4 regions of the Kocuria kalidii genome follow, and region 4 is predicted to be linked to each of the others. Evidence: riboswitches for the same ligand, from Rfam matches in the RefSeq annotation. Region 4 holds a riboswitch; each other region holds the start of a gene.

Region 1 (7,504 bases), on a different contig from region 4:
CACCGGCCATCGCGGACATGTCCGTGATGCCGATGACGAGGAAGGTGTAGCCGAGCACCAGGGGCCCCAGCGCCTCGGGCAGGATCACCGTGGTGATGATCCTGAACCGGGACACGCCCATGGACCGCGCCGCCTCGACCACACCGGGGTCGACCCCCACCAGGTTCTGCTCCACGATGCGCGCGACCGCGAAGGTCGCCCCGATGGTCATCGCGAAGATCGCCGCGTTGGGGCCGAGCCGGGAGCCGACCACCGCGGTGGTCAGCGGTCCCAGGGCCGCGAGCAGGATGATGAACGGGATGGGCCGGACGAAGTTCACGAGCACGTTCAGCGCCGTGAAGACCACCCGGTTCTCCAGGATGCTGCCCCGCCGGGTGACGTACAGGCCCGTGCCCACGAGCAGGCCCAGGAGGCCCGCGAGCACCAGGGTCGCCGTGACCATGTACAGGGTCTCCCCGACGGCCTTGAGCAGTTCGGGTCCGAGGACCGACCAGTCCGTCATGCCGCCACCTCCCGCACGGTCGTGACCCGGGCGAGCTCGGCGACCACCTGGTCCACGGCGTCGTCGGCCCCCTGCAGCTCGAACGTGAGCGCGCCGAAGGACTGCTCCTGCAGCACGCTGATCCCCCCGAAGGCGATGGTGAAGCGCACGCCCCGGGTGACGCCGTCGGAGAGGATCCCGCCGATGTCGGTGTCGTCCCGGACGTCCACGGACACGAGCCGGCCGTGGTGGGTGCGCCGCAGCCGCTCCACCTCGTCCGGGCCGGGCTCGGTGTGCATGACCGACGAGACGAAGCGCCGTGCGGTCTGCGTGCTCGGCCGGGAGAACACCTCGGCCGTGCTGCCGTGCTCCACGACCCGCCCGTTCTCCATCACGGCCACGCGGTCGGCGATCGCGCGCACGACCTCCATCTCGTGGGTGATGAGCACGATCGTGATGCCCAGCTCCCGGTTGACCCGCTGCAGCACCTGCAGCACCTCCTGGGTGGTCTCCGGGTCCAGCGCGCTCGTCGACTCGTCGGCGAGCAGCAGCTTGGGGTTGGACGCCAGCGCACGGGCGATGCCCACGCGCTGCTTCTGCCCGCCCGACAGCTGCTCCGGGTAGTTGCGGGCCCGCTCGCTCAGGCCCACGAACTCGAGCAGCTCGGCGACCCGCTGCCGGCGCCGCTCCTTGGGCCAGCCGGCCCGCTTGAGCGGGTACTCGACGTTGCCCGCCACGGTCCTCGAGGTGAAGAGGTTGAACTGCTGGAAGATCATGCCGATGTCCCGGCGCAGCGACGCCAGCTGCGGCTCGGTGCGCCCGTCCACCCGGCGGCCGTCGACCTCCACGGTGCCGCTCGTCACCGGTTCGAGCCCGTTGATGAGGCGCACGAGCGTGGACTTGCCGGCGCCCGAGTAGCCGATCACGCCGAAGATCTCACCGCGGCGGATGTCGAGCGTGACGTCCTCCACGGCGGTGACCTCGCGGCGGGAGCGGCCGGTGCCGACCACGAAGGTCTTGCTCACCCCGGCGAACCGGACGATCGGATCCGCACCCGTCACTCCGACTGCCCCTGCAGGTCCTCGGCGTAGCGGGTGGTGATGTCCTCGAGCTCCTGCTGCTCGAGCTGCAGCGGCACCGCGGTGCCGTCGGTCTCGTTGGCCTCGGCCTCGAGCACGGCGGGGTCGTGGTAGAACCCGGCGACCTGCTGCAGGGTCTCGTCCTCGGCCCACTGCTCCTGGGCCGCGAAGAGGTTGACGTAGGCGCGGGCGCCCTCGCTGTCGGCGCCGTCCTCGAACAGCGCGTCGTCGGCGTCGAGTCCGGCGTCCGCGAGGAAGTCGTTGTTCACGATCGAGCCCTGGACGGAGTCCAGGGAGAGCACCGTCTGCTCGGCCGAGACCGGGGTGACGGAGACGGTGGAGTTCTCCTCGTCGATGTCGAACTCGGTCGGGGCCGTGGTCTCGGAGGTGAAGCGGATCAGGCCGGCCTCCTCCAGCACGAGCAGGCCGCGGGAGAGGTTGATCGAGTCGTTGGGCACGGCCACGGTGTCGCCCTCCTGGAACTGGTCCAAGGACGTGTACTCCTCCGAGTACAGTCCCAGCGGGTAGATCGAGGTCGAGCCGACCGGCGTGATGGTGTCCTCGGCGTTGTTGTTGTAGTCGGCGAGGAACGCGGGGTGCTGGAACCAGTTCAGGTCGATCTCCCCGCTGCTCAGGGCGGGGTTCGGCTGCTGGTAGTCGCTGAAGGAGACGTACTCGACGGTCACGCCGTTCTCCTCCGCCACCTGCTGCAGCGCCTCGTGGGTGGAGTTCTCGCCCACCACGCCGATGGTGACGACGCCGTCGTCGGCCGGGTTCTCGGCGCTGGTGCCGGATTCCCCGCCGCAGGCGGTGAGGGTGAGGCCGAGGGTGGTGGCCAGGGCGAAGAAGGTGAGGCGCTGCGATCGCATGTCGTGCCTTTCCGTGGGTCCGGGATGTCGGGGCTTCCCACCGGTGCATCACGGACGGCGGCCACGGTCGAGGGCACGCCGGAGGGCGGGTCCACGGTCGAACCGTACTTGCCGCCGGCCGTCGATGGCCGGTGCCGGATGGTTCACCTGGGGCACCCCACTACGGGAGAGGGTTGCCGCCCAGCAAGCCAGGGCTTCGCGCTGGGACTCGTCATCCGCCGGACACACTAGCACGTACGGCGGGACCAATCCGGGCCGGTCAGCGGGCCAGGACCTCGTGGGCGCGGCGCCGGGCCCAGCGCTCGGCCTCGAGCACCGCCTCGAGGTCCGGGCTGCCGGTCCCCTCGTGCTCGCCGAGCACCGTCTCGACCGTGTCCACGATGGACGGGAAGCGGATCCGGCCGTGGTGGAAGGCCTGCACCGCCTCCTCGTTGGCGGCGTTGAAGACCGCGGGGCACGTGCCGCCGCGCTCCCCCGCCGCCTTGATGAGGTCCACGGCGGGGAACGCCTGCCGGTCCAGCGGCTCGAAGGTCCACTCGGCGGCGCGCGTCCAGTCGCACGCCGGGGCCGCGCCGGGCACCCGGTGCGGCCAGGCCAGGCCCAGCGCGATGGGCAGGCGCATGTCGGGCGGCGAGGCCTGGGCGATCGTCGAGCCGTCCACGAACTGCACCATGGAGTGCACGACCGACTGCGGGTGGACCACCACGTCGATGCGCTCGAGCGGGACGTCGAAGAGCAGGTGCGCCTCGAGCACCTCGAGCGCCTTGTTCACCATGGAGGCCGAGTTGGTCGTGACCATCAGGCCCATGTCCCACGTCGGGTGGCGCAGCGCGTCCTGCGGGGTGACCGCTTCGAGCTCGGCCCGGGAGCGGCCGCGGAAGGGGCCGCCGGAGGCCGTCAGCACGAGCCGGTCCACCTCTCCGGCGGTGCCGCCGCGCAGCGCCTGCGCGAGGGCGGAGTGCTCGGAGTCCACGGGGATCAGCGCGTCCGGGTCCCCGGTGGCCGCCGCGGCCTCCTTGACGAGAGCCCCTCCGGCGATCAGCGACTCCTTGTTCGCCAGGGCGAGCTTGTGCCCGGCCCGCAGCGCCGCCAGCGTGGGGGCGAGTCCGATGGAGCCGGTGATCCCGTTGAGTACGAGGTCGGCGTCCGGGTGGGCCGCGGCCGCCGATGCCGCATCGGGTCCGTGCAGGACGTCCGGGCGGTAGTCCGTGGCCCCGGCGGCCGACGCGCACTCCGCGATCAGCCGTGCCAGCCGGGCCGCGTCCCGGCCGGTCCCGCTCGTCGCCACGAGGGCCGCGCGGGTCTCGACGGCCTGCTCCGCCAGCAGCTCCGGGTGGCGCCCCCCGGCCGCGAGCGCGACCACGGTGAACGGGGCCGCGCCGTCGAGCTCACGGACGGCCCGCACGACGTCGAGCGCCTGCGTGCCGATCGAGCCCGTCGAACCGAGGACGCTGATCCGGCGGGGGCCGGCGGCGGCGAGCGCGCGCAGCTCGGGCGTGGAGCGGGTGCGGGGCGAGGAGGCGGGGGCTGTCATGGCCCCAGTATCTCCCAGTGCCGAGGGGTCGCCGGCCCGCCGCAGGACCGGGTACGACGAAGGCCCCACCCACCGTCTCCGGTGAGTGGGGCCTCGACACCCGCTGGGAGTCCGATCAGTGGGCGCGGCCCTTGCGGCCGGTGATGAGGCCCCAGATGAACAGCACGATGAGCGCACCGACGATCGCGGTGATCCAGGTGCCCAGGTCCCAGAAGCTGTCGATGCTGCCGATGCCGATCAGCGAGCCGATGAAGCCTCCGAGGAGGGCTCCGACGATGCCGAGGATCATGGTGACGATGATGCCGCCACCCTGGTTGCCCGGCATGATGAGCTTGGCGAGGGCGCCGGCGATGAGGCCGAGGACGATCCAACCGAGAATTCCCATGACTGCTCCTTATCCGTCCCGGGAGGGACTTTCATTGTACGCAACCGGTGAGTATCCCTGGAATACCCTGACGTTGCTTCTGAACCCACCCTAACCGACGGTCAGCCACCTGTCTTTTTACTTTCGGGAATTCTCGGCCGTGTCGGGAACGCGAACCGGCCCGCCCGGGGAGCCGTGGCTCCGGGCGGGCCGGGAGTCGCTCCAGGTGGGAGCGGGGAGGACGTCAGTGGGCGACGGGCTTCTCCGCACCGATGCCTGTGAGGGAGCGCACCTCCATCTCGGACTGCTTGACCGGGTCCTCGAGACGGCGCTCCGTCATGGAGCCGATGAAGCCGAGGAGGAAGGAGGCCGGGATCGAGACGATGCCCGGGTTCTGCAGCGGGAACCACGCGAAGTCGGCCGTCGGGATCATCGACGTCTCGGTGCCGGACATGACCGGGGAGAAGATGATGAGCCCCACCGACATGATCAGGCCGCCGTACATGGACCAGACCGCGCCGCGGGTGGTGAAGCGCCGCCAGTACAGGGAGTACAGGATGGTCGGCAGGTTCGCCGAGGCCGCGACCGCGAAGGCGAGCGCCACGAGGAACGCGACGTTCTGGCCCTGCGCACCGATGCCGCCCGCGATGGAGACGAGGCCGATGACCACCACCGTGGTCTTGGCGACCCTGAGCTCCTTGCGGGGGTCGGAGTCGCCCTTCTTGATGACGCTGGTGTAGATGTCGTGGGCGAACGAGGCCGAGGCCGTGATGGCCAGGCCCGCGACGACCGCGAGGATCGTGGCGAAGGCCACCGCCGCGATGATGCCCATCAGCAGCGAACCGCCCAGCTCGAACGCCAGCAGCGGGGCCGCGGAGTTCACGCCGCCGGGCGCCGCCTGGATCCGCTCGGCGCCGATGAGGGCCGCCGCACCGAAGCCGAGGATGAGGGTGAACAGGTAGAACAGGCCGATGAGCCCGATCGCCCAGACCACCGAGGTGCGGGCCTCCTTGGCCGTGGGCACCGTGTAGAAGCGCATCAGCACGTGGGGCAGGCCCGCGGCGCCGAAGACGAGGGCGAGGCCCAGGGAGATGAAGTCCAGCTTGCTGGTCTCCGTGGCCCCGTAGCGCAGGCCCGGCTCCAGGATGGCCGGGTTGCCGGAGACCGCGACCGCGTCACCGAGCAGCGAGGAGAAGTTGAAGCCGTACAGCGCCAGGATCCAGACGGTCATCACCGCCACGCCGGAGACGAGGAGCACGGCCTTGATGATCTGCACGTAGGTGGTGCCCTTCATCCCGCCCACGAGCACGTAGACGATCATCAGCGCGCCCACGACCACGATGACCAGCGACTGGCCCGTCCGGGATCCGATGCCGAGCAGCAGCGACACCAGCGCGCCGGCGCCGGCCATCTGGGCCAGCAGGTAGAACGCGGACACGGAGAGCGTGGAGATGGACGCCGCGACGCGCACGGGGCGCTGGCGCAGGCGGAACGACAGGACGTCGGCCATCGTGAACTTGCCGGTGTTGCGCAGGAGCTCGGCGATGAGCAGCAGAGCCACGAGCCAGGCCACGAGGAAGCCGATGGAGTACAGGAACCCGTCGTAGCCCTGGATGGCGATCGCGCCGACGATGCCCAGGAAGGACGCCGCCGAGAGGTAGTCACCCGCGATGGCGAGTCCGTTCTGGGTGCCGCTGAAGCCGCGGCCGCCGGCGTAGTAGTCGGCCGCCGTGGCCGTGGACTTGGAGGCCCGGAGGACGACCACCATCGTGACGACGACGAACGCGCCGAAGATGGAGATGTTGATCCATGGCGTGCCGACCGTTTCCGTGGTGGCGGTCGCCATGGGCGCGAGCGCGGAGTGCAGGGGGTTCATCGATCAGTTCTCCTGTCCGTGGGCGCCGCCGGTGGGGCCGAGGCTGGGCTCGAGGCGCTCTCGGATGGCCGTGGCTTTCGGGTCGAGCTTGCGGTTGGCGAAGGCCACGTAGGCGCCCGTGATCGCGAAGGTCGTGACGAACTGGAGCAGGCCCAGGATCACGCCCAGGTTGACGTTGCCGACGACCTGGATGGCGAACAGCTGCGGCACGTACATGGCGAGCACCACGTACAGCAGGTACCAGACCAGGAAGACGATCGCGAGCGGGAAGACGAAGCCGCGGTGGGTCTTCCGCAGCTCTTGGAACTCGGGCGACCGCTGGGCCGCGGGGAAGTCGACGTCGGCGACGAGCTCGTCGGCGTCGATGGGTGGCTGGTTGGACATGGGCTACCTCCTCATGTGATGTGGCCCACAGTAGGCCGTTGTATGCAGAGGGGCAAGATGAAACGCCGAATTGCTCACTCCGGAGGGTCCCGGACGACACGATCCCGTGTTTTTGGCCCAGCCCCGCTCCGGCATGTATACACAGTGGCGTCGGGTCGCCCGGTTCAGCGCAGCGCCAGGAGCAGCTCGACGGCACGGTCCAGGAAGGCGTCCACCTGTTGCTCCTCGTAGCTCCGCTCGCCCTGCGCCGGCGGGAACACGGCCCGCCGCAGCTCGGCCGGAGCGAGGGCGCCCGTGCCGTCGAGCCGGGCGCCGAGGCGCTCGCACAGCACGTCGACGTGGGCCGCGGAGTAGCCTTGGGCCCGCGGCCGGGAGGGGCGCCGGAAGCGCTGGGTGCGCGGCCGGTCGAGACGGTTCCGCAGGAGCGTTCCCAGGCCGTCCAGATGCTCCTGCCACGCCTCGGGACCGCGCGCACGCAGGAAGCGCTCCCGCTCGGCCGCCGCCAGCGCGTCCTCGGCCGCGTCCAGGACCTCGTCGACGGCTTCGGGCCGGTAGCCGCCCCGTGCGCCGCTGAAGACGGCCGCGCGCACCTGCGCGCTGACCACGGCGCCGGCCCGCTCCCCCGCCCCGGTGCCGTCCGGCGGGTCCTGCAGGGCCGCGTCCACGGCGGCCAGGAGCTCGTCCACCTCGGCCACGTCGTAGCCCCGCTCGACCTCGCCGCACCGCCGGATGCGGTCGGTGACCGGGCGGGTGCCTGCTCGTTCGGAGGTCATGGGCGGCAGATCCTGGGCGGTCCGGTCAGGCGCCCGCGGCGAACAGCTCGAAGAGCAGGTACCCGGCGGGCACGGCGAAGAGGATGGAGTCGATCCGGTCCATCACGCCGCCGTGGCCGGGCAGGAGCGTGCCCATGTCCTTGA
Region 2 (7,504 bases), on a different contig from region 4:
AGCTCGCCGCCGCCGCGCACGTGCGCCACCGCCCACACCACGCCGCGGTCCAGCAGGGACAGCCGCGAGACCGAGAACGACGGGTCGGTGCTGTGCTCGTAGGAGCCGTAGGCGTACTGCAGCACCGGTGCCGGCACGGAGGGGTCGAGGTCCGCCCGGCGGACCAGGGAGACGGGGATGCGGGTGCCGTCCGCCGCGGTGGCCCAGTCCCGCTCGACCGCGTAGTCCGCGGGGTCGTAGCCGCCGAGCACCGTGGCCTCGCGGCGCAGCAGCGGCTCGGCGGGCAGGGCGGCGTCGTCCCCGGTGGCGCCCGCGGCGAAGACGTCGTAGACGCGCGGGGGCGTCGTGAAGGACGTGTAGGAGAGCCGGACCACGGGGGCGTCGTGCTCCGCGGCGGAGACGCTCGCGGTGTAGAGCTCCTCGGCGAAGGCCGGCTCCGCCGGGGCGGCCTGGGCGGGCGTGCCCAGTCCGGCGAGCGGGAGCAGCCGGACCCGCAGGGTGGTGTCCGCCCGGACGGAGACCACCAGGTGGGTGGACGTCACGGCGCAGCCGTTGACCCGGACGGTTTCCGAGGCCGGCACGACGTCGCGCAGGGCCACCTCCGTCACCGGCCGGCCGAGGTCGGCCGGGTCCATGAGGGAGATGCGGGAGTTCGGGGCGTCGTGGTCGTGGGTCAGCAGGATCTGCTCCCGCCCCTCCAGCAGCAGGGGCTCGGCCTCGTAGAGCACACGGTCGGTGCGGGGCAGCACGACGCGCAGCGGCGCCTCCGGGTCCGCGACCGGCTGGAGGAGCTGCTCGGAGAACTCGGAGCACACGGCCTCCACGACGATCCAGCGCCGGTCCGCGGACAGCCCCGCCCCGAGCCAGAGACCGGGGTCGCTCTCCTCGTGGACGACGACGTCCTCGGCCACCGGCGTGCCCAGCTCGTGCCGGCGCAGCTGGTGGGGACGCCAGGAGTCGTCCACCACGGTGTAGTACACGGCGCGGGCGTCGGGGGTGAGGAAGGACCCGTAGAAGGTGCCGGGGATCTCGTCGGCGAGCACGGCGCCCGTGGTGAGGTCCCGGATCCGCAGCGTGAACCGCTCGTCACCGGTGACGTCCTCGGCCCAGGCCAGCAGCTCCCCGTCCTCGGAGACGTCGAAGCTGCCGAGCGAGTAGAACTCGTGCTTCGCGGCCTCCGCGTTGGCGTCGAGCAGCACCTGCTCCCCGGCCATGGGGATCCCGGGCTCCACGAGGGGCGGCGTCCAGTCGGCGACGACCTCGCCGGAGATCGCCGCGGGGACCCGGCAGAACACCTGGTGCGCTCCGCCCTCCACCGTCCGGGCGAAGTACCACCAGTCCCCGCGCCGGTTGGGCACGGACAGGTCGGTCTCCTGGGTGCGGTCCTTGATCTCCCCGAAGACCGTCTCCCGCAGCCCCGCCAGGTGCGCCGTGGCGGCCTCGGCGTAGTCGTTCTCGGCCGCGAGGTGGCCGAGCACCTCGGGGGAGTCCTTGTCCCGCATCCACTCGTACGGGTCGGAGAACACGTGGCCGTGGAAGGAGCGCTCGGCGGGCTGCTGTCGGATCTGCGGGGGAAGGGCTGTCATGGACCCCATCCTAGGGAAGACGGCCCGGGGCGCGACCCGCCGCCGCTGCCGGGCCGCACCGGTGCTGCGGTGCCAGAATGTGCGCATGAGCACCCCCGCGCACCTCGCCCCGCGACCGCCCGCCTTCGGCTCCACCCGCGCCGACCTGTGGGCGCAGGTGCTCCTGGTGCTCGGGGTGTCCCTGGGCGCCTCGGCGGTCTACGCGGTGCTCTCCCTCGCCGAGGACCTCGCCCGCGGACCGCTGTCCGAGGCGCAGGCGACGATGAACCCGCCGCTGAGCCGGCAGCCGCTGTTCGACCTGCTGCGCCAGCTGACCGGCATCGCCCTGGACCTGGTGCCGGTCCTGCTGGCGCTGTACCTGCTCGCCGGCTCCGCAGGCGCCCTGCGCACGGTGCGCCGGCGGATCGGGCTCGACGCCCGCATGCCCCTCCCGGACCTCGGTCTGGGCACCGTGCTCTTCCTGCTCATGGGGGTGGGGACGCTGGCCCTCTACGGGGCCGGGCGGGCCCTGGGCATCACCGCGGAGGTCACCACATCGGGTCTCGGCGAGCACTGGTGGGCCGTTCCGGTGCTCCTGCTCTCGGCGCTGCGCCACGCCCTGCTCGAGGAGGTCGTCGTGGTCGCGTTCCTGACCGACCGGCTCACCCGCATCGGGTGGGGCTGGCCGGCGGTCCTGGTGGTCACGGCCCTGTTCCGCGGCAGCTACCACCTCTACCAGGGGATCGGGCCCTTCCTCGGCAACGTGGTGATGGGACTCGTCTTCGCGGAGCTCTACCGGCGCACCGGGCGGGTGATGCCGCTCGTCGTCGCGCACTTCCTGCTGGACGCCGTGGGCTTCCTCGGCACCGCGTGGCTGCTGGGCTGAGCCGGCTGCGGCCGGGCACCGGCGTGCCCGGCCGCAGCGGTCTCAGATGGTGACGGAGCCGTCCGGGGTGCTGAAGGTGACGGAGAGGACCCCGGGGGTGCCGGCGGGGTAGCGCCAGTCGACGTCGAGGTCGTCGAGGGCGGTCTCGACCGGGGCGCCCAGCCACTCGGTGACCCGCTCCGGGGCGCCGGCGATCGACATCCCGGCGAGGCCCACGTCCGTGATCCGCGCCTGGGACGGGTGCATCTCCGGGCCGGAGTCGAAGCGCACCATGAACGGCAGCTGCGGATCCGCGATCAGGCCCTTGACCCCGATCTGGTGCCACTCCAGGCACCGCCCGTCCGGGAACACCCGGCAGCCGGGGACGGAGGAACGGCCCAGTCGCCGTTCGAACGGCGCGAGGTCCTCGACCTCGACGACCCAGCCCAGCCAGCCGCCGCCGGCCTCGGAGCGGGCGCGCACGGCCTGGCCGAACGGGGCCTTCACCGCCGCGGGGTGCTCGAGGACCTCGACGACCTCGACGTACTGGTGGTTCGTGAGGGGGAGGATCATGTTGCGGGTGCCGAAACGGGGGTGCACACCGCCCTTGACCGGTTCGATCCCGAGCTGGTCGGCGATCCGCTCGGTGGTGGCCGCCAGGCCCTCCGGGCGGCAGGCGTAGGACACGTGGTCGACTCTCATGGCCACATCGTGGCACCGTGTGAGTTTCGTCTCCAAATCGGCCGGGCCCGGCCACGACGCGGTTCGCTCCCCGGCTCACCTTCCGGTCCGAACTCCGGTCCGCGGCGCGTCCGGCGCCGCGCGGGCCGGGCCGTTCTCGGGAGTCGTGCCCGGCCCCGGCTTGACGCCGCCGCGCCCGAATCCGGACAATGTTGTCCAGGTCATGAGCGCCAGCGTCCAAGCCCCAGCTAGCTGGCCGGCAACCCTCCTCCGCGGTGGGGTGCCCTGGGTGAAGACCAGGCTCCTCGCGACCCGCGAGCGAGCAAGCGCGGGTCCCCGGTGCCCGGCCGTCGCTCGGCCGCACCAGCTCGGCCGGAAACCGGACCCCTGACACCGCAAGGAGTCCCACGGCATGTCCGAGTCCCCCGCTGCCGGCACCGGCGCCCCCACGACCGCACGGCCCACCCCGGACAACCCGGCCGGCTGGTCCTTCGAGACCCGGCAGATCCACGCGGGGCAGAGCCCCGACCCGGTCACCGGGTCCCGGGCCCTGCCGATCCACCAGACCACGTCCTTCGTCTTCCCGGACGCCCAGGCCGCCGCCGACCGCTTCTCGCTCGCCGAGCTCGGCCCGATCTACACGCGGATCGGCAACCCGACCACGGAGGTCGTGGAGAACCGGATCGCCGCCCTCGAGGGCGGCGTGGGCGCCCTGATGGTCAGCGCGGGACAGTCGGCCACGACGTTCGCGGTGCTCAACGTCGCGGGAGCGGGCGACCACGTCGTGGCCAGCCCCAGCCTGTACGGCGGGACCTACAACCTCTTCAAGTTCACGCTGCCCAAGCTCGGCATCGAGACGACGTTCGTGACGGACCCGGACGACCCCGAGGCCTGGCGGAGCGCGGTGCGCCCGAACACCAAGGCCTTCTTCGCGGAGACGATCCCGAACCCGCGCAACGACGTCCTCGACATCGAGACGGTCGCCGGGATCGCCCACGACAGCGAGGTGCCGCTCATCGTGGACAACACCGTGGCCACCCCGTACCTGGTCCAGCCCTTCCGCTGGGGCGCGGACGTCGTGGTGCACTCCGCCACCAAGTTCCTGGGCGGCCACGGCACCGCCATCGGCGGCGTGATCGTGGACTCCGGCGCCTTCGACTTCGGCCGCTACCCCGAGCGCTTCCCCGGCTTCAACCAGCCGGACGAGTCCTACGGCGGGCTCGTCTACGCCCAGGCCCTGGGCGCGGAGGGCGTCTTCGGCGTCAACCTCTCCTACGTCCTCAAGGCCCGGGTGCAGCTGCTGCGCGACCTCGGCTCGGCGATCTCCCCGTTCAACGCGTTCCTCATCGAGCAGGGCATCGAGACGCTGTCCCTGCGGATGGAGCGGCACGTGGCCAACGCCGGGGCGGTGGCCCGCTGGCTGGCGGCCCGCCAGGACGTGCGCTCGGTGTCCTGGGCGGGGCTGGAGTCCTCGCCGTGGCACGAGCGGGCGCTGAAGTACGCGCCCCGGGGCGCCGGGTCGATCCTGGGCTTCGTGCTCGACGGCGGCCGGGAGGCCGGGGCCGCCTTCGTGGACGCCCTCACCCTGCACTCCAACGTGGCGAACATCGGGGACGTCCGCTCCCTCGTGATCCACCCGGCGTCCACCACGCACAGCCAGCTCCTCCCCGAGGAGCAGCTGGCGTCCGGCGTGGAGCCGGGCTTCGTGCGCCTGTCCGTGGGCCTCGAGCACATCGACGACATCCTCGCGGACCTGGAGCAGGGCTTCGCCGCGGCCGCGGCCGCGCGCGGAGGACAGGAGTGACCGTGACGGTCGTGCGGGGCGCCGCCGCCGGGACCGACGTCCGCGAGGACGGGGTGCCGCGCGTGGCCGAGATCGGCACCCTGGAGCTCGAGTCGGGCTTCCGGCTGCCCGGGGTCCGGATCGCCTACGAGACCTGGGGGACCCTCGCCCCGGACCGGTCCAACGCGGTCCTCGTCCAGCACGCCCTCACCGGGGACACCCACGTGGCCACCGGACGGGCCCGCCCCGGCGCCTCCGAGGCCGAGCGCCGCGCCGCGGAGACCGGCGGCTGGTGGGAGGGTCTGGTGGGCCCCGGCGCCGCCATCGACACGGACCGGTGGTTCGTGGTCTGCACCAACATCGTGGGCGGCTGCTACGGCTCCACCGGCCCGGCGACCCCCGCGCCGCCGGAGGTGGACCCCGAGGGGCGTCCCTGGGGCTCCCGCTTCCCGCTGATCACCGTCCGGGACGCCGTGCACGCCGAGGCGGCGCTCGCCGACGCCCTCGGCATCGAGGCGTGGCGCCTCGTGATCGGCGGCTCCATGGGCGGCGCCCGGGCCCTCGAGTGGGCCGTGACCCACCCGGACCGCGTGCGGGCGTGCGCGGTGGTCGCCGCGTGCGCCCGGTCCAGCGCCGAGCAGCTCGCGTGGGGCCAGGCGCAGAAGCTGGCGATCCACCAGGACCCCGACTTCCGGGGCGGGGACTACTACGACGGGCCGTTCCCCGTCACGGGCCTGGGGCTGGCCCGGCGGATCGCCCACATCACCTACCGCTCGCCCGACGAGCTGCACCACCGGTTCGGCTGCTCGCCGCAGGCCGGCGAGCAGGTCATCGACACGCACCCCGGTCGCCGGGGGCGCTACCAGGTGGAGAGCTACCTCGACCACCAGGCGTCCAAGCTCGCCGGGCGCTTCGACGCCAACAGCTACCTGGCCGTCAACGAGACCCTCATGTCCCACGACATCACGCGGAACCGGGGCACCCTGGAGGAGGCCCTGTCCATGACCTCGTGCGAGTGGCTCGTGGCGGCGGTGGACTCCGACCGGCTGTACCTGCCCCGCGAGTCGGACGTCCTGGCGGCCGCCCTGCCTGGAGACGTGCGGCGGCACACCCTCACCTCGCCGTCGGGCCACGACGGCTTCCTCATCGAGGCCCCGCAGCTCGGCCGGCTGCTCCTGGAGACGGTCCTGCACGAGCCCTGAGACCGTGCCCGCCGCACCCGGGTGGCAGACTGGAGCCATGACCGACACCCCCGCGACCGACACCCCCTTCGCCGTCTGGAACAACGACGCCGACGCCCGTCCCGGCACCCCGCTGCTCGTGCTGCTGCACGGCTACGGCTCGCACGAGCAGGACCTCATGGGCCTCGTCCCGGCCCTGCCGGAGGAGTTCAGCGTGGTGTCCCTGCGCGCTCCCGAGCCCATCGACTCGGGCTACCAGTGGTTCCCGCTCGCCGCGGACCTCAGCTTCTCGCTCGACCGGGTGGCGGAGGCCGTGCGGCCCGTCGCGGCCTGGCTGCGGGAGCTGGCCGCCGACCACCCCAGCATCACGCTGCTCGGGTTCTCGCAGGGCATGGCCATGGCCACGTCCCTCGCCCGCCACCTGCCCGGCGAGGTCACCGCGGTGGTCGGACTGTCCGGCTTCGTGGTGCCCGGGGCGCACCCCCTGTTCGCCGACGAGCGGCTGCGGGAGCAGCCGCTGCGGATGTTCTGGGGCCGCGACCCGCAGGACCCGGTCATTCCGCAGGAGCTGGTCGACTCCACGGCCGAGTGGGCGCTCGAGCACGCCGACGCCATGAAGGTGCACTACACCGGGGTGGGCCACGGGATCAGCCCGCAGGAGCTCGGGCACGTGCGCGAGTACCTGACGCAGGTGGTGCTGGGCGCCCCGGTCCGGGCGGTCAGCCGCCCGCGGTGATCCGGACGGAGGCACCCCCTGCGGAGACGACGTCGCCGGGGTGCAGCTGCCGGCCGCGGCGGGTCTCGACCTCCCCGTTGACCGAGACCTGACCGTCTTCCACGAGACCCCGGGCGTGCGCGCCGTCCTCGGCGAGGTTGGCCAGCTTGAGCGCCTGGCCCAGCCGGATCATGTCGTCGCGGATGGGCAGCTCGTCGGGGCCGCCGGGCGGCTGGGGAGTCGTCATGCGCCCATTGTCCCAGCTCCGGGCCGGTCCGCGCGCCCGGCGGGAATTGGCTACCCTGGGACGAGGACGTCGCACGCGGCGTCCTCGTTCATGACGGCCGACGGCGGCCGCTCTCCCGGCGGCGCTCCGCCGGGCCACACCACTGACCACGCGCGTCCGCAGCCGGCGGTCGGGCGGAATCCCGGAGGAAAACCACATGGCCCCCAAGTCCACGTTGGACAACGTCATCTCGCTGGCCAAGCGCCGCGGGTTCGTGTTCCAGGCGGGTGAGATCTACGGCGGCTCCCGCTCGGCCTGGGACTACGGGCCCCTCGGCGCGGAGCTCAAGGAGAACATCAAGCACGAGTGGTGGCAGACCTTCGTGCGCGGTCGCGAGGACATGGTGGGACTCGACTCCTCGATCATCCTCCCGAAGGCCGTCTGGGAGGCCTCGGGGCACGTGGCGACCTTCACGGATCCGCTCGTGG
Region 3 (7,504 bases), on a different contig from region 4:
ATCTTCGCGATGTGCGAGGCGACCTGCTCGAACGCCGGGTAGGCGAAGGCGTCGAACTGCATCTCGACGACGGGGCGCATCCGGTTCATCGCCATGCCCACGGCCATCCCGGCGATGCCGGACTCGGCCAGCGGGGTGTCGAAGCAGCGGGTGCGGCCGAAGCGCTTCGCGAGCCCGTCCGTGATGCGGAAGACCCCGCCGAGGGTGCCGACGTCCTCGCCGAAGACCACGACGGCCTCGTCGGCGGCCAGGGCGTCGGCCAGGGCGGTGTTGAGCGCCTGGGCGAAGGTCACGGGCTTGCGCGCCGGGGCCTCGCCGGACGGCGCGGGGGCTTCGAGGGTGCTCACTGTCCGGTCTCCTCTCGGGCGAGCTCGGCGGCCAGGAACTGCTCCTGCTCGGCGAGCTGCGGGGTCTGCTCGGTGTAGACGTGGCGGAACAGCTCGAGCGGGTCGACCTCCACGTCGGCGTTCATGCCGTCGCGCAGGGCCGCGGCGACGTCCTCCGCGGTGGCGGCGATGCGCTGCGCCGCGTCGTCGTCGAGCACCCCCTCGGCGCCGAGGTAGGCGCGCATCCGGGTCACCGGGTCCTTGGCGATCCACTCCTGCACCTCGGCGTCGTCGCGGTAGCGCGTCGCGTCGTCGGCGTTGGTGTGCGCCTGCATGCGGTAGGTGTGCGCCTCGACGAGGAGGGGCTCGGACTCGGAGCGCGCCAGGTCCACGGCACGGCGCAGCGTGGCGAGCAGCGCCACGAGGTCGTTGCCGTCCACGCGCTCGCCGGCCATGCCGTAGCCGACCGCCTTGTGGGCGAGGCTCGGCGCCGCGGACTGCTGGGACAGGGGCACGGAGATCGCGTAGCCGTTGTTCTGCACGAAGAACACGACCGGCAGCTTGAACACGGCCGCGAAGTTGAGGGCCTCGTGGAAGTCGCCCTCGCTGGTCGCGCCGTCGCCGCACATCGCGAGGACCACGGTGTCCTCCCCGCGCAGCTTCGCGGCGTGGGCCACGCCCACCGCGTGCAGCAGCTGGGTGGTCAGCGGCGTGGACTGGATGCCCACCCGGTGCTCGTGCGGGTCGTAGCCGCCGTGCCACTCGCCGCGGAAGATCGCCATGACCTGCATGGGGTCCACGCCCTTGGTCATGACCGCCACGGTGTCCCGGTAGGTGGGGAACAGCCAGTCGCCCTCCGCGAGGCACAGGGCCGCCGCCACCTGGCAGGCCTCCTGGCCGTGGCTGGACGGATAGACGGCCATGCGGCCCTGGCGGACCAGCGCGGAGTTCTGGTCGTTGACCCGCCGGCCGACCACCAGCTTCTCGTAGGCGTCCAGCAGCACCTCGGGGTCGGGCAGCGGGTACTCGTGGCCGGGGCCGGTGCCCTGCTCCTCGGGGGCGAGCAGGCGCCCGTCCGGGTCGACCATGCGGATCTCGCCGCGGGCCGGGAGCATGTACTGCTCCGGCGTGATGCCGAAGCTCTGGGAGGCCCGGAGGATCGGGTCCTCGGGGGTCTCGACGGTCTGGCTCATGGTGTCCCCTCGGTCGGTCCCCGGTCGCGGGGAGGCAGGAAGGATGGGAAGGCTGGGAAGCCTGAAAACTGGGAGGGCTTCGTCTCCCCAGTATGCGAACAGGCGAGGGTTCGTATCCACGGAGGGGGGAAAGTGCAGAATAGTGAGCAGGTCGGCGTGATCTCCGTGGACGAAATGTCCTAGTGTGGCGTGGAGCACATGCATTCGTCCGACACGCTGCGGACGCTGCGCCCGCCCCCCACCCCGAAGGAGCCCCCCGTGCCCTCGACCCCCGTGCCGCTGGACGAGACCGACCAGAGGATCCTCGCGGAGCTGTCCCGGGACGCCCGGCAGTCGGTGACGGCCATCGCCGCGGCCGTGCACGTCTCCCGCGCCCACGCCTACGCCCGCATCAACCGGCTCCGGGACGAAGGGGTGATCCTGCGCTTCAGCACCGTGATCGACCCGGTGCGGGCGGGCCTGCAGGCCTCCGCCTACGTGACGCTCAAGCTCCGGCAGAACACCTGGCGGGAGCTGTGCGCCCAGCTCCGGGCGATCCCGGCCGTGCAGCACATCGCCCTGGTCGGCGGGAACTTCGACGTCATGCTGCTCGTGCGGGCGGTCGACACCGTGCACCTGCGGCAGGTGATCTTCGAGCACATCCAGCAGCTGCCCGGCGTGGTGGACACCCAGACGTTCCTGGTCTTCGAGGACATCGACACGAGGGCCTGACCGGGGTCCCGCGCCCGCGCCCCGCCGTGACGACGTCATGAAGCGTCACGGTCGTCATCTTCCGACGCAGGGAGACATCCGACTACCTCTGCGCATAGTGTCGTTCCAGCTTCACGAGACGTGACCGCGAAGCTCCGACTTGGTCACGCACCAACCCCATGCTCATCGGGTGGTTCGGATGAGGAAGCGGCCTGCATCTTCCGCGGCGTGCCCACCGGGCCGGTGCGGACGACCGGTGCGGGTAAGAGCAAGCGCACAGGAGCAGCGCCATGTCCACCCCCGTGACAGTCCACGACCTCGCGACCCGGCAGATCCACGCCGGCACCCAGGACGACGTCACCCAGCGCACCCTGACGGTGCCGATCTACCAGACCGCGGCGTTCGAGTTCCCGGACTACGAGGCGGCCCGGCAGATGTTCGCCCAGACGCGGGCGGGCTTCACCTACACGCGCACCGGCAACCCCACGGTGGCCGTGCTCGAGCAGCGCATCAGCGACCTCGAGGGCGGCGCGGGCGCCGTGGCCACCGGCTCCGGCCAGTCCGCCGTGGCCGTGGCGCTGCTGGCCCTGCTGGGCCAGGGCGCCGGCAAGCACCTCGTGGCCTCCGAGAAGCTGTACGGCGGGACGGTGGACCTGCTCACCGACTCCTTCGCGGACTTCGGCATCGAGGTCGACTTCGTGGACCCCACGGCCCCCGCGGCGTGGGCGGCGGCCGTGCGCCCCGACACCCGGGCGTTCCTGCTCGAGTCGATCGGCAACCCGCTGGCCACCCTCCCGGACCTGCCCGGGATCGCCGACGTCGCCCGGGCGGCCGGGGTGCCCGTCGTCGTCGACAACACCCTCGCGTCCCCGGTCCTGTACCGGCCGCTGGAGAAGGGCGCCGACATCGTGGTGCACTCCGCCACCAAGTTCCTGGGCGGGCACGGCAACGCGCTCGCCGGGGCGGTCGTGGACGGCGGGACGTTCGACTGGTCCGCGCGGCCCGGGAAGTGGCCGCAGTTCACGCAGGCCCGCGCCCGCTGGGGCGGCCGGAGCCTGGTCGACAAGTGCGCCGGCGCCAGCCCCTACCTGCACCTGGTCCGGGCCAAGTACGTGCACGACCTCGGGACCACGCTGTCCCCGTTCAACGCCAGCCAGATCCTGCAGGGCACCGAGACCCTCGACCTGCGCGTGGCCCGCCACACGGCCTCGGCGCTGGCGGTGGCCGAGTTCCTCGCCGGGCACCCCGCCGTCGCCCGCGTCCACCACCCCGGCGTGCCCGGGGACCCCGGTGCCGGGATCGCGGCCCGGGACTTCCCCCTCGGGACCGGCTCCGTGTTCTCCTTCGACCTCGCCGCCCCGGACGACGCCGTGGGGCCGTTCATCGACGGGCTGCGGCTGTTCAAGCTGGTCGCCAACGTCGGGGACACCCGCAGCCTCGTGTCCCACCCGGCGGCCATGACGCACTGCCGCCTGACCCCCGAGCAGCGCCGGGCCGGCGGCATCGCCGAGACCACGGTCCGGCTGTCGATCGGCCTCGAATCGCCCCAGGACCTCGTGGCCGATCTCGGCCAGGCCCTCGACACGGTCCTCGAGACCGTCCAGACCTCCCGGAAGTGAGCCCCGTCATGACGTCCTCCACCGAGACCCGCACCCGCCCCCGGGGCTTCACCACGACCGCCGTCCACGCCGGCCAGCAGCCCGACCCGCTGACCGGGGCGGTCATCCCGCCGATCTACCAGACCTCGACCTTCGCCCAGGACGGGATCAACGTGCTGCGCGCCGGGCACGAGTACAGCCGCGGCTCCAACCCCACCCGCAGCGGCTTCGAGGAGCAGCTCGCGGCCCTCGAGCGGGGCGAATGCGGATTCGCGTTCGCATCGGGGATCGCCGCCGAGGACGCGCTGCTGCGCGCGGTGCTGCGCCCGGGCGACCACATCGTGCTCGGCGCCGACGGCTACGGCGGCACCAACCGGCTGATCACCAAGGTCCTCGCCCCCTGGGACATCGGGCACACGGCCGTGGACATCGCCGACCTCGACGACGTCCGGGCGGCCGTGCGGGCGGGGACCACGAAGGTGCTGTGGCTCGAGACGCCGTCCAACCCGCTGCTCGGCATCGCCGACGTGGCCGCCTGGGCGCAGCTCGCCCGGGACGCCGGGGCGCTGCTGGTCGTCGACAACACCTTCGCGTCCCCGTACCTGCAGAACCCGCTCGAGCTCGGCGCGGACGCCGTGGTGCACTCCACCACCAAGTACATCGGCGGGCACTCCGACGTGCTCGGCGGCGCCGTGGTGGTCGGGGCTGCCGAGTGGCGCGGCGTCCCCCTCGCCGAGGCGGTCGGCTTCCAGCAGTTCGCCGCCGGTGCCGTGGCCGGGCCCCAGGACAGCTACCTGGCCGCCCGCGGGCTCAAGACCCTGAGCCTGCGGATGGAGCGCCACCAGGACAACGCGCAGCGGATCGCCGAGTGGCTGCTGGAGCGACCGGAGGTCTCCCGGGTGCTCTACCCCGGGCTGCCCGGGCACCCCGGCCACGCGCTCGCCGCCGCGCAGATGCGCGGGTTCGGCGGGATGCTCTCCTTCCGGCTGGCCGGCGGGGAGGGTGCGGCCCGGGCGGTGGCGGAGGGCACCCGGCTGTACTCGCTGTCCGTGAGCCTGGGCGGCGTGGAGTCCCTGATCTGCTACCCCTCCGAGATGACCCACGCCTCCGTCCGGGGCACTGCGCTGGCCGTGCCCGTCGACCTGGTGCGGCTCTCCGTGGGCATCGAGGACGTCGAGGACCAGCTGGAGGACCTCGAGCGGACGCTCACCGGCGCCACCGCCTGACCCGGCACTAGCCTGGAGCACATGAGCACCGGCACCCCGCAGAACAGCACGCCCCAGGACAGCGCCGCGCAGCACGACGCCCTGCTCGAGCCGCCCGGGCCCCTGGTGGGCACCGACTGGCTCGCCGAGCACCTCGACGACCCCCGGCTCGTGCTCGTGGACGCGAGCTCCACGATGAACCGGGTCGAGGAGGCCATCCCCGGGGCGCTGCTCCTGGACCTGGACGGGCCCTTCTCGGACCCGTCCTCGGACCTGCCGCACACGATGCCCACGGCGGAGCGCCTGACCGCCGCGGCCCGTGCGCTCGGGATCTTCCGGACGAGCACGCTCGTCGCCTACGACGGCAAGGGGGTCTTCGCGTCCGCCCGCGTCTGGTGGATGTTCCGGGCCGCGGGCCTCGACCGCGTCGCCGTCCTCGACGGCGGCCTCCCGGCGTGGGCCGCCGAGGGCCGGCCCACCGCGGCGCACGCCGCACCCCCCGCGGATCCGGGGGACGTCGAGCTCGCGCCCCGCGAGGGGTTCTTCGCCGGGGCGGAGGACGTCGCCCGGGCGCTCGAGGACCCCGGCGCCGGCGTCCTCGACGCCCGTTCCGCCGGCCGGTTCGCGGGCACCGAGCCCGAGCCGCGGCCGGGCCTGCGCCCGGGGCACATGCCCGGGGCGGTCAGCCTGCCGTACACCGACCTGCAGGACGCCCGCGGGCGGCTGCTGCCGGTGCCGCGGCTGCGGGAGCGGATCGACGCGGCAGCACCCGGGGGGCGGCGCATCGTCACCAGCTGCGGCTCGGGGATCACCGCCTGCGTCCTGGCGCTGGCCGCCCACCTGGCCGGCCGCGAGGACGTCGCCGTCTACGACGGCTCCTGGAGCGAGTGGGGACGTCCCGGTCCCCGGCCCGTGGAGGGCCCGGAGGGGATCAGCCCCGGTCCGGGGTCCGGCCCGCAGGGGTGATCCGCTCGGCCGCCTGCTCCGCCTGCTCCGCCTGCTCCGGCTGATCCGCCGCGCCGGGCCCGGGATCGTCCAGCGCGGCGGCCGTGGCGAGGATGTTGCGGGCCATGGACGGGAAGATGAACCCGTGGAAGGGCCACACGCCCCACCAGTAGAGCCGCCCCGGCAGGCCCCGCGGGAAGAAGATGGCCCGCTGCATGTACCGGCTGCCCTCGCCGTCGGGCTCCACGGACAGCTCGAGCCACGCCCGGCCGGGGGCCCGCATCTCGGCGTGCAGGAGCAGCTTGTGCCCCTCCTCCATGTCCTCGACGCGCCACCAGTCCACGTACTCGCCCACCTGGAGGTCCGTGGCGTCGCGGCGGCCCCGGTTCAGGCCGGCCCCGCCCACCAGCTTGTCCATCACTCCGCGGACCCGCCACGCCAGGGACAGGGAGTACCAGCCGTTGCGCCCGCCGATGGACTCGATGACCCGCCACACCTGCTCCGGCCGCGCCGGGCCCGTGCGGCTGCGCTCGTCCACGAACACCGTGCGCCCCGCCCAGTCCGGGTCCGACGGAAGAGGATCCGCGGCGCTCTCGGACGAGCCGTAGTGGACGTCCCACGTGGTCTCCACGGAGTTGTCCTCGATCTTCTTCAGCGCGAGCGCCACGGCACGGCGGTACCCGGCCAGCCCCTCGGGGGGCTGCGGGATGTAGTCGTCGATGTCGTGCTCGTCGGCCACGGCGTCGTGCTGCAGCGACTGGACGAGCGGCACGGCCAGGGCCAGCGGGATCGGCGTGACCATGCCCACCCAGAACCCGGACAGCCGGGGCGCCGGGAGGGGGAGGTGGAAGACGACGCGCCGGCGCAGCCCGGCGACCCGGGCGTAGCGGCGCATGGCGTCCGCGTAGGTCATGACGTCGCGGGAGCCGATGTCGAAGGTGCGGTTGAGCCCCTCCGGCAGGTCCATCGCGCGGACCAGGTAGTACAGCACGTCGCGGACGGCGATGGGCTCGATGCTGTTCGTCACCCAGGACGGCGCCGGCATGATCGGGAGGGTGTCGCCGAGGTGGCGGATCATCTCGAAGGACGCCGAGCCGGAGCCGATCACCACGCCGGCCTGCAGGACCACCGCGGGGACGGGGCTCTCGAGCAGGATCTCGCCCACCCGGACCCGGGAGCGCATGTGCTGGGACAGCTCCTCCCCCTGGGGGTGCAGGCCCGAGAGGTAGACGATGCGCCGGACCCCGGCCCGCTCGGCCGCCCGGACCACCGTCCGGGCCATCTCGGCCTCCTCCTCCTCGAACTGCCGGGAACCGCCCATGGAGTGCACCAGGTAGTACAGGGTGTGGACGTCCTGGCACGCCGCGGTCATGCCCTCGAGGTCGTTGAGGTCCGTCTCGGCGACCTCCACCTGGTCCCGCCACGGCACGGCGCGCAGCTTGCCGGGAGACCGGACGGCCACGCGCACGGAGTGCCCGGCCTCGACCATCCTGGGCGCCAGGCGCCCTCCGACGTAGCCGGTGGCACCGGTGATGAGGACGCGCTGG
Region 4 (7,504 bases):
CGGCGGTGGCGCAGTCGTAGGGGATCGCCAGGACCACCGGCTGGACCGTCTGCACGGCCAGGTCGAAGGCCCGGTGGGTGATCGCCACCGCGTTGTCCGGGGTCGCCACGAGCGTGCTGACCCCGACGGCGGCGGCGGCGCCGCTCTGGTCGATGTCGAAGGGCCGGGCCCCGGTGGTCGGGGCGTCGCCGACGACGAGGACCAGGGGGATGCGGGCCATCCGGGCCTCGGCCAGGGCGGTGTAGGTGTTGGTGAACCCGGCCCCGTAGGTGGTCGTCGCGGCCCCGACCCGGCCGGTGGCGCGGTGGTAGGCGTCGGCCATCGCCACGGTGGCGGCCTCGTGCCGGGCGGAGGTGAACCCGAAACCGCGGGAGGTCAGCGAGCTGATCAGGTGCGCGTTGCCGTTGCCCATCAGGCCGAACAGGTGGTCGGTGCGCGCGGCCAGCACATCGGCCACCGCCGTCGAGACCGTGGGGAGCAGGGGGTCGGTGGTCATGGGGAGGTCCTTTCGGCGGGTCTCCGGTGGGAGCCCCGGGGCGGGAGCGGGGTGTGCTCGGGGAGGGCCCGCACGGGCGGAGCCGCCCGCCCGCACCCGTGGGTGCGGACGGGCGGCTCGGTGCTCGGCCGGGGCCGCGGGGTCAGTCGCGCCGCTTCTCGGCGGCCTCCGCGGCGGTGAGGATCTCGGCGGCCTCGGGGTGCTCGGAGACGTAGTCCTGGTGGACGTCCTGGACGTGCAGGTCGATCTCCTGGATGTTCTTCGGCACCATGGACACGGCGATGAACGAGACGATCGCGATGCCGGCGATGTAGGCGCCGATCGTCCAGGACATCCCGGTCTCGTCGAGCAGCAGCTGCGCGATCATCGGGGCGAACGCACCGCCGATGATCGAGCCGAGTGCGTAGCCGATCGAGACGCCCGAGTAGCGCACGCGGGCCGGGAACATCTCGGCGTAGAGGGCCGACTGCGGTCCGTAGGACGGGCCGAGGCCCATGGTGAGGATCACGATGGCCAGGGCGAACAGCGGCAGGGACGCGGTGTTGAGCAGGAACCACATCGGCACGGCCCACAGGATGATGATGCCGTAGCCGATCTGGAAGGTGCGCACGCGCCCGATCTTGTCCGAGATCCAGCCGCCGAACATCGTGAAGACGAGCCAGCCCACGCCGCCGATGAAGGTGGCGATGAGGGTCTGCGAGCGGGGCATGCCCAGCACGTTGGTTCCGTAGGAGGCGAAGAACGCGATGACCAGGTAGCCGGCGGCGTTGTTCGCGGCGAAGATCAGGGCCGCGAGCGTGACCTCCTTGGAGTTGTGCTTGAACAGCTGGCCCAGGGGAGCGGAGGACTCCTTCTTGCGCAGCTGCATCTCCTTGAACACCGGGGACTCGTCGACGGTCTTGCGGATCAGGTAGCCGACCACGATGAGCAGCACGGAGGAGAGGAACGGGATGCGCCAGCCCCACGCCTGGAAGTCCTCGGGGGTCATCATCGAGGTGAGGGCGAACATGAAGCCCGTGGCCAGGAGCATGCCGATCGGCACGCCGATCTGCGGGTAGGCGCCGAAGAGCCCGCGCTTGTTCCGCGGGGCGTGCTCGACGGACATCAGGGCCGCGCCGCCCCACTCGCCGCCGGCGGAGAAGCCCTGCATGATGCGCAGGATCACGAGGAAGATCGGGGCCCAGATCCCGATCGTGGCGTAGGTGGGCAGCAGGCCGATCAGCATCGTCGCGACGCCCATGCCCACCAGGGTCAGGACGAGGACGATCTTGCGGCCGTACTTGTCGCCCAGGTGGCCGGCGACGACCGCCCCGAGCGGGCGGAACAGGAAGCTGATGCCCAGGGAGGCCCAGGCGACGACCTGGGCGAGGCCGGCGCTGTCCTCGTTCAGGGGCGCGAAGTACAGGGGGGCCAGGACGAAGGCCGCGGCCTGGGCGTAGATGAAGAAGTCGTACCACTCGATGGTGGTGCCCACGAGGGTGCCGGCGAGGACCTTGCGCTCCTCGCGCGACATCTCGTGCCGCCCGGCCGGGGCGGAGGAAGTGTGGGCCATGGGATCTCCAGTGTGGTCGGGGACGGTGACGTCCTCGCGGAACCGAACGAGTAATAACCGAACGTTCGGTAGTTCAAGGAGATCCTACGGGTCGAGGTGACCCCTGTCACTATCGGTGCGGAACCATCGGGATCTGTAGCACCAATGTGACACGGGCCGCCCGGGCACGGCCGTGGCCGTCCACGGACCGCCCGCCCGGACCGAGGCCCCACCGGCCCGGGCGTCGCCCGCCGGACGCGGCCGGGCCCGGTCCTCCCGAGGAGGACCGGGCCCGGCGGCGGGGGCGGGGGCTCAGCCGAAGAGCCGGTCCGACGCCAGGCGAGCGCCCTCCACGAGGGACCCGAGCTTGGCCCACGCGATCTGCGGGTGCAGGCGCCCGCCCAGTCCGCAGTCGGTCGACGCGACGACGTTCTCGCGGCCCACCACGGAGGCGAACTGCTCGATCCGGTCCGCCACCAGTTCGGGGTGCTCCACCACGTTCGTCGAGTGCGAGACCACGCCGGGGATGATCACGCGGCCCTCGGGCAGCTGGTGGTCCCGCCAGACCTTCCACTCGTGGGCGTGGCGGGCCGAGGCCCCCTCGAACGTGTAGCCGCCGGCGTTGATGGTCAGCATGAGGTCCACGATGTACTTCAGCTCGAGGTCCGTGGTGTGCGGTCCGTGCCAGGAGCCCCAGCACAGGTGGAAGCGGACCTGCTCCTCGGGGATCCCGCGCAGCGCGTGGTTGAGCGCCTCCACGCGCAGCCGCGTGAACGCCAGGTAGTCCTCGACCGTGGGCTCCGGGTTGACCTGGTCCCACGACTCCGCGATGGAGGGGTCGTCGATCTGCACGATCAGCCCGGCGCCGGTGATCGCCAGGTACTCCTCGCGCATCGCGTCGGCGCACGCGTACACGAGCTCCTCGTCGGTCCGGTAGTACTCGTTGGTCACGCGCGCGCAGGAACCGGGGGAGAGCGCGGCCACGAAACCGGTCTCCGCGCCGGTGGCCGCCATGGCGGCCCGGAGGTTGCGGACGTCCGAGGCCACGGCGTCCTGGCCCGTATAGGTCAGCGGGCCGGTGATCTTCGGCTGCGTGGTGGAGGAGCGGCCCGTGAGGATGCCCGACGCCGGGTCCTCGTACGCCTCCCGGAAGCGCTCGCGGTCCCGGCGGTCGGGAAAGCTCGTGAGCACGATGTTGCCGGGCGAGGAGCGCTTCTGCACCGTGGAGGCCCAGCGGTCCTCGTCGGACGGGGTGAGTCCGCCGAGGCGGGAGAAGGAGTAGTTCCACCAGGCGCCGTAGTCGACCGCGCTGGACATGGTGTGCCCGTACTCGCCGTCGTTGACGACGTCCACGCCGGTCTCGCGCTGCCGGCGGACCACGTCCTCGACCCCCACGGCGAGCTCGTCCGTGAGCCGCTCGACGTCGATGGCCCCCTCGGCGTGCTGCCGGTTCGCCTCGAGCAGCCGCGGGGTGCGCGGCAGCGAGCCCACGTGGGTGGTCCGCACGCGATCGGTGTTCTGCATGGTCATGGGTGTCCTCCCGGGAACTGGGGTTGGCGCAGGGGGTGCGACAGAGGGGTGCGGCAGGGTGCGCGGGCGGCGGGTCAGGCCCAGAGCCGGCGCGTGGCCAGCTCGGCGCCGCGGGCGAGCGTCTCGAGCTTGGCCCACGCGATCTGCGGATGGATGCGACCGCCCAGGCCGCAGTCGGTCGAGGCGATGACGTTCTCCCGGCCCACGTGGCGGGCGAACCGCTCGATCCGGTCGGCCACCAGCTCGGGGTGCTCCACGACGTTGGTGGCGTGGGAGACGATCCCCGGGATGATGACCTTGCCCTCGGGCAGCTCGTGGTCCTGCCAGACCTTCCACTCGTGCTCGTGCCGGGCGTTGGCGGCCTCGAAGCTGTAGCCGCCCGCGCGGATGGAGAGCATGAGCTCCACCAGGTGCTCGAACCCGAGGTCCGTGGTGTGGGGCCCGTGCCAGGAGCCCCAGCACAGGTGGAAGCGGACCTGCTCCTCCGGGATGCCCTCGAGGGCGTAGTTGAGGGCCTCGACGCGCCTGCGGGTGAACGCCAGGTAGTCCTCCACGCTGGGCTCGGGATTGACCTGGTCCCAGGTCTCCGCGATGGAGGGGTCGTCGATCTGCACGATCAGCCCGGCGTCGGTGATCGCCCGGTACTCCTCGCGCATGACCTCGGCGCAGGCGGTCAGGACCTCGTCCTCGTCCGCGTAGTGGGTGTTCTCGAGGCGGGCGCACGAGCCCGGGGACAGCGCGGCGAGGTAGCCCTCGCTCGCGCCGGTGGACTCCAGGGCGGCCTTGAGGTTGCGGATGTCGGCCTCCAGCGCCGCGTGGCCCGTGTACTTCAGCTTCCCGGTGATCTTCGGGAACGGCGCCTGCTTGCCGACGGTGATCCCCGAGGCCGGGTCCGTGTAGGCGTCGCCGAAGGCCTGCCGGTCCCGGCGGTCCCCGAAGCTCGTCAGCACCACGTTGCCGGGGCTCGAGCGCTGCGGCTCCTGCTCCCAGAGGTCGACGTCCCCCGGGGTGAGGCCCGAGATCCGGGCGAAGACGTAGTGCCACCAGGCGCCGTAGTCGACCTCCGAGGCCATGACGTGGCCGTACTCGCCGTCGTTGACGACGTCGACCCCGAGGTCGTGCTGCCGGCGGACCACGTCGGCCACCGAGTCCTGGAGGAGCCGGTCGTACCCGGCCTCCGGGGCGGCGCCCCTCGCCCGGTTCGCCCCGAGCAGCGCGGGGGTCCGGGGGAGGGACCCGGCGTGGGTCGTGAGGATGCGGTCGGCGCTGTGCAGCACGGGGCGTACGTCCTTTCCATCGGTCCTGGCGGTAGCACCGGGGCGGAGGGCTCGGGGGCCCTCTGCGCGGGTTGCTGCGGCGTCGTCGAGCCAGGTCTCTCGGCCGCTCTGGATGGTGACCCTGTCATCCAAGCGCACGCGTGCGGATTGCGCCATTCGGCGCCCGGATGACGCACATGACGCCGTGTGACGCGGTCCGGGGCCGGCTCGCGGTCGGCGTCGTCCTCCCGAACATGGCCCGGGTCACATAGCGTGGCGGTGATCCGTGCCCCTCACCCCGCGGGCACGACGGACCAGAGGGAGGACTTCCATGTCCCAGACGCACCAGCAGCGCGACCTCGAGGGCCGCACGGCGCTCGTCACCGGCGGTGCGAGCGGCATCGGCCTGGCGGCGGCCAGGGCCCTCGCCGGCTCGGGCGCCCACGTGGTGGTGGCCGACGTCGACGAGGCCGGCGCGCAGCGCGTCGCCGACGAGCTCGGCGGCCGCGCGTGGGCCGTCGACCTGCTCGACACCGCGGCGCTCGCGGACCTGAGCCTCGAGGTCGACGTCCTCGTGAACAACGCCGGGATCCAGAAGGTCGCTCCCGTCCAGGAGTTCGACCCCGCGGACTTCCACCGGATCCTCGTGCTGATGCTGGAGTCCCCGTTCCTGCTGGTCCGCGCCGCGCTGCCGCACATGTACGCCCGGGGGTGGGGCCGGGTCGTCAACGTCTCGTCCGTCCACGGCCTGCGCGCCTCGCCGTACAAGAGCGCCTACGTCTCGGCGAAGCACGGACTGGAGGGACTGTCCAAGACCGTGGCGATGGAGGGCGCCGCCCACGGGGTGACCAGCAACTGCGTCAACCCCGGCTACGTGCGCACCCCGCTCGTCGAGAAGCAGGTCGCCGACCAGGCGAAGGTGCACGGCATTCCCGAGTCCGAGGTGGTGGAGCGGATCATGCTCGCCGAGACGCCCGTCAAGAAGCTCGTGGACCCGGAGGACGTCGGCAGCCTCGTGGCCTGGCTGGCCGGCCCGCACGCCTCCATGGTCACCGGGGCGTCCTACACGATGGACGGCGGCTGGACGGCGCGCTGACGTCCCGCCCCGCCGCCGGGGAACCGGCCCGGCGGCGGGCCGGCCGCTCTCCGTCCGGCCGCTCTCCGGCGGCCGGCCGGGCCGTCCGGCCGTGCACCGTCCGGCGGTGGGCCGCCCGCTCAGCGGTGGCCCAGCTCGCGGGAGAGCCGGTGGGCCTCCGTGAGCAGGGCCCGTCCCAGGGGCTCCCGGCGCTCGCCGGTGAACCGGGGCTCGATGCCCGTGAGGCTCAGCGCGTACACGGGCGCTCCCGTGGCGTCGAAGACCGCCGCGGCCATGCCCCAGCTGCCCTCGACGATCAGCCCCGGGTTCACCGCGAAGCCCTCCCGCCGCACGTCGGCGAGCAGCTCCCGGATCCGCTCGGGCGTGTGCTGGGGCCCCCACCCGGCGCGGGCCCCGGCCGTGGCGGCGAGGACCCGGTCCACCTCCGCGTCCCGCAGGTGCGCCAGGACGGCCAGCCCGGCCGAGGCCACGCCGAGCGGCAGCCGCAGTCCCTCGTAGAGGACGTGCGAGCGGATGGGGAAGGCGCCCTCCACGCGCGCCAGGCAGACGGTCTCCAGCCCGCGGCGGACGGAGAGGAACGCGCTCTCGCCGGTGGACTCCGCGAGCCGGCGCAGCGAGGGCCCGGCCAGCTCCCGGATCGGGAAGCGGTGGGCCGCGACGGCGCCCAGGACGTACAGCTCCGGGCCCAGCTGCCAGGTGCCGGTCCCGGCGGCGCGGTCCACGAGGCCCTCCTCGGCCAGTCCCGTGAGCAGCCGGTGCACGGTGGGGCGGGTCAGCCCGGTCCCGGCCGCGAGCTCCGCGACCGTGCTGCCCTGCTCCCGCCCCGCGACGGCCCGCAGCAGCTGGCCCACCCGGTGGACCACCTGTGTCCCCGAACCCGTCGTCCGCTCCAGTCCCATGACTCCACTATATGGACACCGAGGGCATGATCGGCCGGATGCTGAGGAGAAGTGCCGTCATCCCGGCGGTGCTGTTGACCGGTATGTGGAGGCTCCCTAGATTGAGTGCTGGATCACAGTCGGACGACAGGAAGGGGCGAGGGTGTCCAAGGTCAGGAACAGCGCCGCCGAGCTGCTGGCGGAGAGCCTGCGGGACGGCATGACGCTCGCCGTGGGCGGGTTCGGGCTCAGCGGGATCCCCCGGGACCTCATCGACGCGGTGCGGGACTCCGGGGTCACGGACCTCACGGTGGTCTCCAACAACATGGGCGTGGACGGCAAGGGCCTCGGGGTCCTGCTCGAGAACCGACAGGTCCGGAAGGTCCTCGCCTCCTACGTGGGCGAGAACAAGCTGTTCGCCCAGCAGTACCTGGACGGCGAGCTCGAGGTCGAGTTCAATCCGCAGGGCACGCTCGCCGAGCGGCTCCGGGCCGGCGGCGCGGGCATCCCCGCCTTCTACACGAAGACCGGCGTCGGCACCCTCGTGGCCGAGGGCAAGCCGCACACCGAGTTCGACGGCGAGACCTACGTGCAGGAGCGCGGCATCGTCGCCGACGTCGCCCTGGTCCACGCCCACACCGGCGACGCCGACGGCAACCTCGTCTACCGCTACACCGCGCGCAACTTCAACCCGGTGGTCGCCACGGCCGGACGGGT

Evidence for each region. A riboswitch is a leader RNA that binds a small molecule or an ion and turns the genes downstream of it on or off. The one in region 4 is predicted to bind S-adenosylmethionine.
Region 1: linked by a shared signal. The riboswitch ahead of ACH9D3_RS12820 (MetQ/NlpA family ABC transporter substrate-binding protein) and the one ahead of ACH9D3_RS06730 (cobalamin-independent methionine synthase II family protein) in region 4 are both predicted to bind S-adenosylmethionine.
Region 2: linked by a shared signal. The riboswitch ahead of ACH9D3_RS13030 (bifunctional o-acetylhomoserine/o-acetylserine sulfhydrylase) and the one ahead of ACH9D3_RS06730 (cobalamin-independent methionine synthase II family protein) in region 4 are both predicted to bind S-adenosylmethionine.
Region 3: linked by a shared signal. The riboswitch ahead of ACH9D3_RS07330 (PLP-dependent transferase) and the one ahead of ACH9D3_RS06730 (cobalamin-independent methionine synthase II family protein) in region 4 are both predicted to bind S-adenosylmethionine.

The regions. Positions count from the first base shown of each region.
Region 1 is NZ_JBISWJ010000086.1:13,062-20,565, forward strand. Features, by position in the region: gene ACH9D3_RS12810 (methionine ABC transporter permease) at 1-502, opposite strand, end outside; gene ACH9D3_RS12815 (ATP-binding cassette domain-containing protein) at 499-1,542, opposite strand; gene ACH9D3_RS12820 (MetQ/NlpA family ABC transporter substrate-binding protein) at 1,539-2,429, opposite strand; SAM riboswitch class IV at 2,529-2,645, opposite strand; gene dxr (1-deoxy-D-xylulose-5-phosphate reductoisomerase) at 2,689-3,963, opposite strand; gene ACH9D3_RS12830 (GlsB/YeaQ/YmgE family stress response membrane protein) at 4,079-4,348, opposite strand; gene ACH9D3_RS12835 (sodium:solute symporter family transporter) at 4,572-6,203, opposite strand; gene ACH9D3_RS12840 (DUF485 domain-containing protein) at 6,207-6,587, opposite strand; gene ACH9D3_RS12845 (DivIVA domain-containing protein) at 6,752-7,360, opposite strand; gene ACH9D3_RS12850 (phosphatidate cytidylyltransferase) at 7,386-7,504, opposite strand, start outside.
Region 2 is NZ_JBISWJ010000087.1:20,497-28,000, reverse strand. Features, by position in the region: gene ACH9D3_RS13045 (S9 family peptidase) at 1-1,586, opposite strand, end outside; gene ACH9D3_RS13040 (CPBP family intramembrane glutamic endopeptidase) at 1,672-2,451, shown strand; gene ACH9D3_RS13035 (VOC family protein) at 2,494-3,132, opposite strand; SAM riboswitch class IV at 3,331-3,446, shown strand; gene ACH9D3_RS13030 (bifunctional o-acetylhomoserine/o-acetylserine sulfhydrylase) at 3,524-4,915, shown strand; gene metX (homoserine O-acetyltransferase MetX) at 4,912-6,096, shown strand; gene ACH9D3_RS13020 (alpha/beta hydrolase) at 6,134-6,811, shown strand; gene ACH9D3_RS13015 (RNA-binding S4 domain-containing protein) at 6,795-7,037, opposite strand; gene ACH9D3_RS13010 (glycine--tRNA ligase) at 7,234-7,504, shown strand, end outside.
Region 3 is NZ_JBISWJ010000049.1:2,267-9,770, forward strand. Features, by position in the region: gene ACH9D3_RS07315 (transketolase C-terminal domain-containing protein) at 1-347, opposite strand, end outside; gene ACH9D3_RS07320 (thiamine pyrophosphate-dependent enzyme) at 344-1,519, opposite strand; gene ACH9D3_RS07325 (Lrp/AsnC family transcriptional regulator) at 1,778-2,230, shown strand; SAM riboswitch class IV at 2,340-2,461, shown strand; gene ACH9D3_RS07330 (PLP-dependent transferase) at 2,500-3,828, shown strand; gene ACH9D3_RS07335 (cystathionine gamma-synthase) at 3,837-5,033, shown strand; gene ACH9D3_RS07340 (rhodanese-like domain-containing protein) at 5,055-5,978, shown strand; gene ACH9D3_RS07345 (DUF2867 domain-containing protein) at 5,944-7,504, opposite strand, start outside.
Region 4 is NZ_JBISWJ010000044.1:23,483-30,986, reverse strand. Features, by position in the region: gene ACH9D3_RS06745 (thiamine pyrophosphate-binding protein) at 1-496, opposite strand, end outside; gene ACH9D3_RS06740 (MFS transporter) at 639-2,048, opposite strand; gene ACH9D3_RS06735 (cobalamin-independent methionine synthase II family protein) at 2,340-3,557, opposite strand; gene ACH9D3_RS06730 (cobalamin-independent methionine synthase II family protein) at 3,632-4,834, opposite strand; SAM riboswitch class I at 4,848-4,953, opposite strand; gene ACH9D3_RS06725 (3-hydroxybutyrate dehydrogenase) at 5,145-5,909, shown strand; gene ACH9D3_RS06720 (IclR family transcriptional regulator) at 6,029-6,808, opposite strand; gene ACH9D3_RS06715 (3-oxoacid CoA-transferase subunit A) at 6,951-7,504, shown strand, end outside.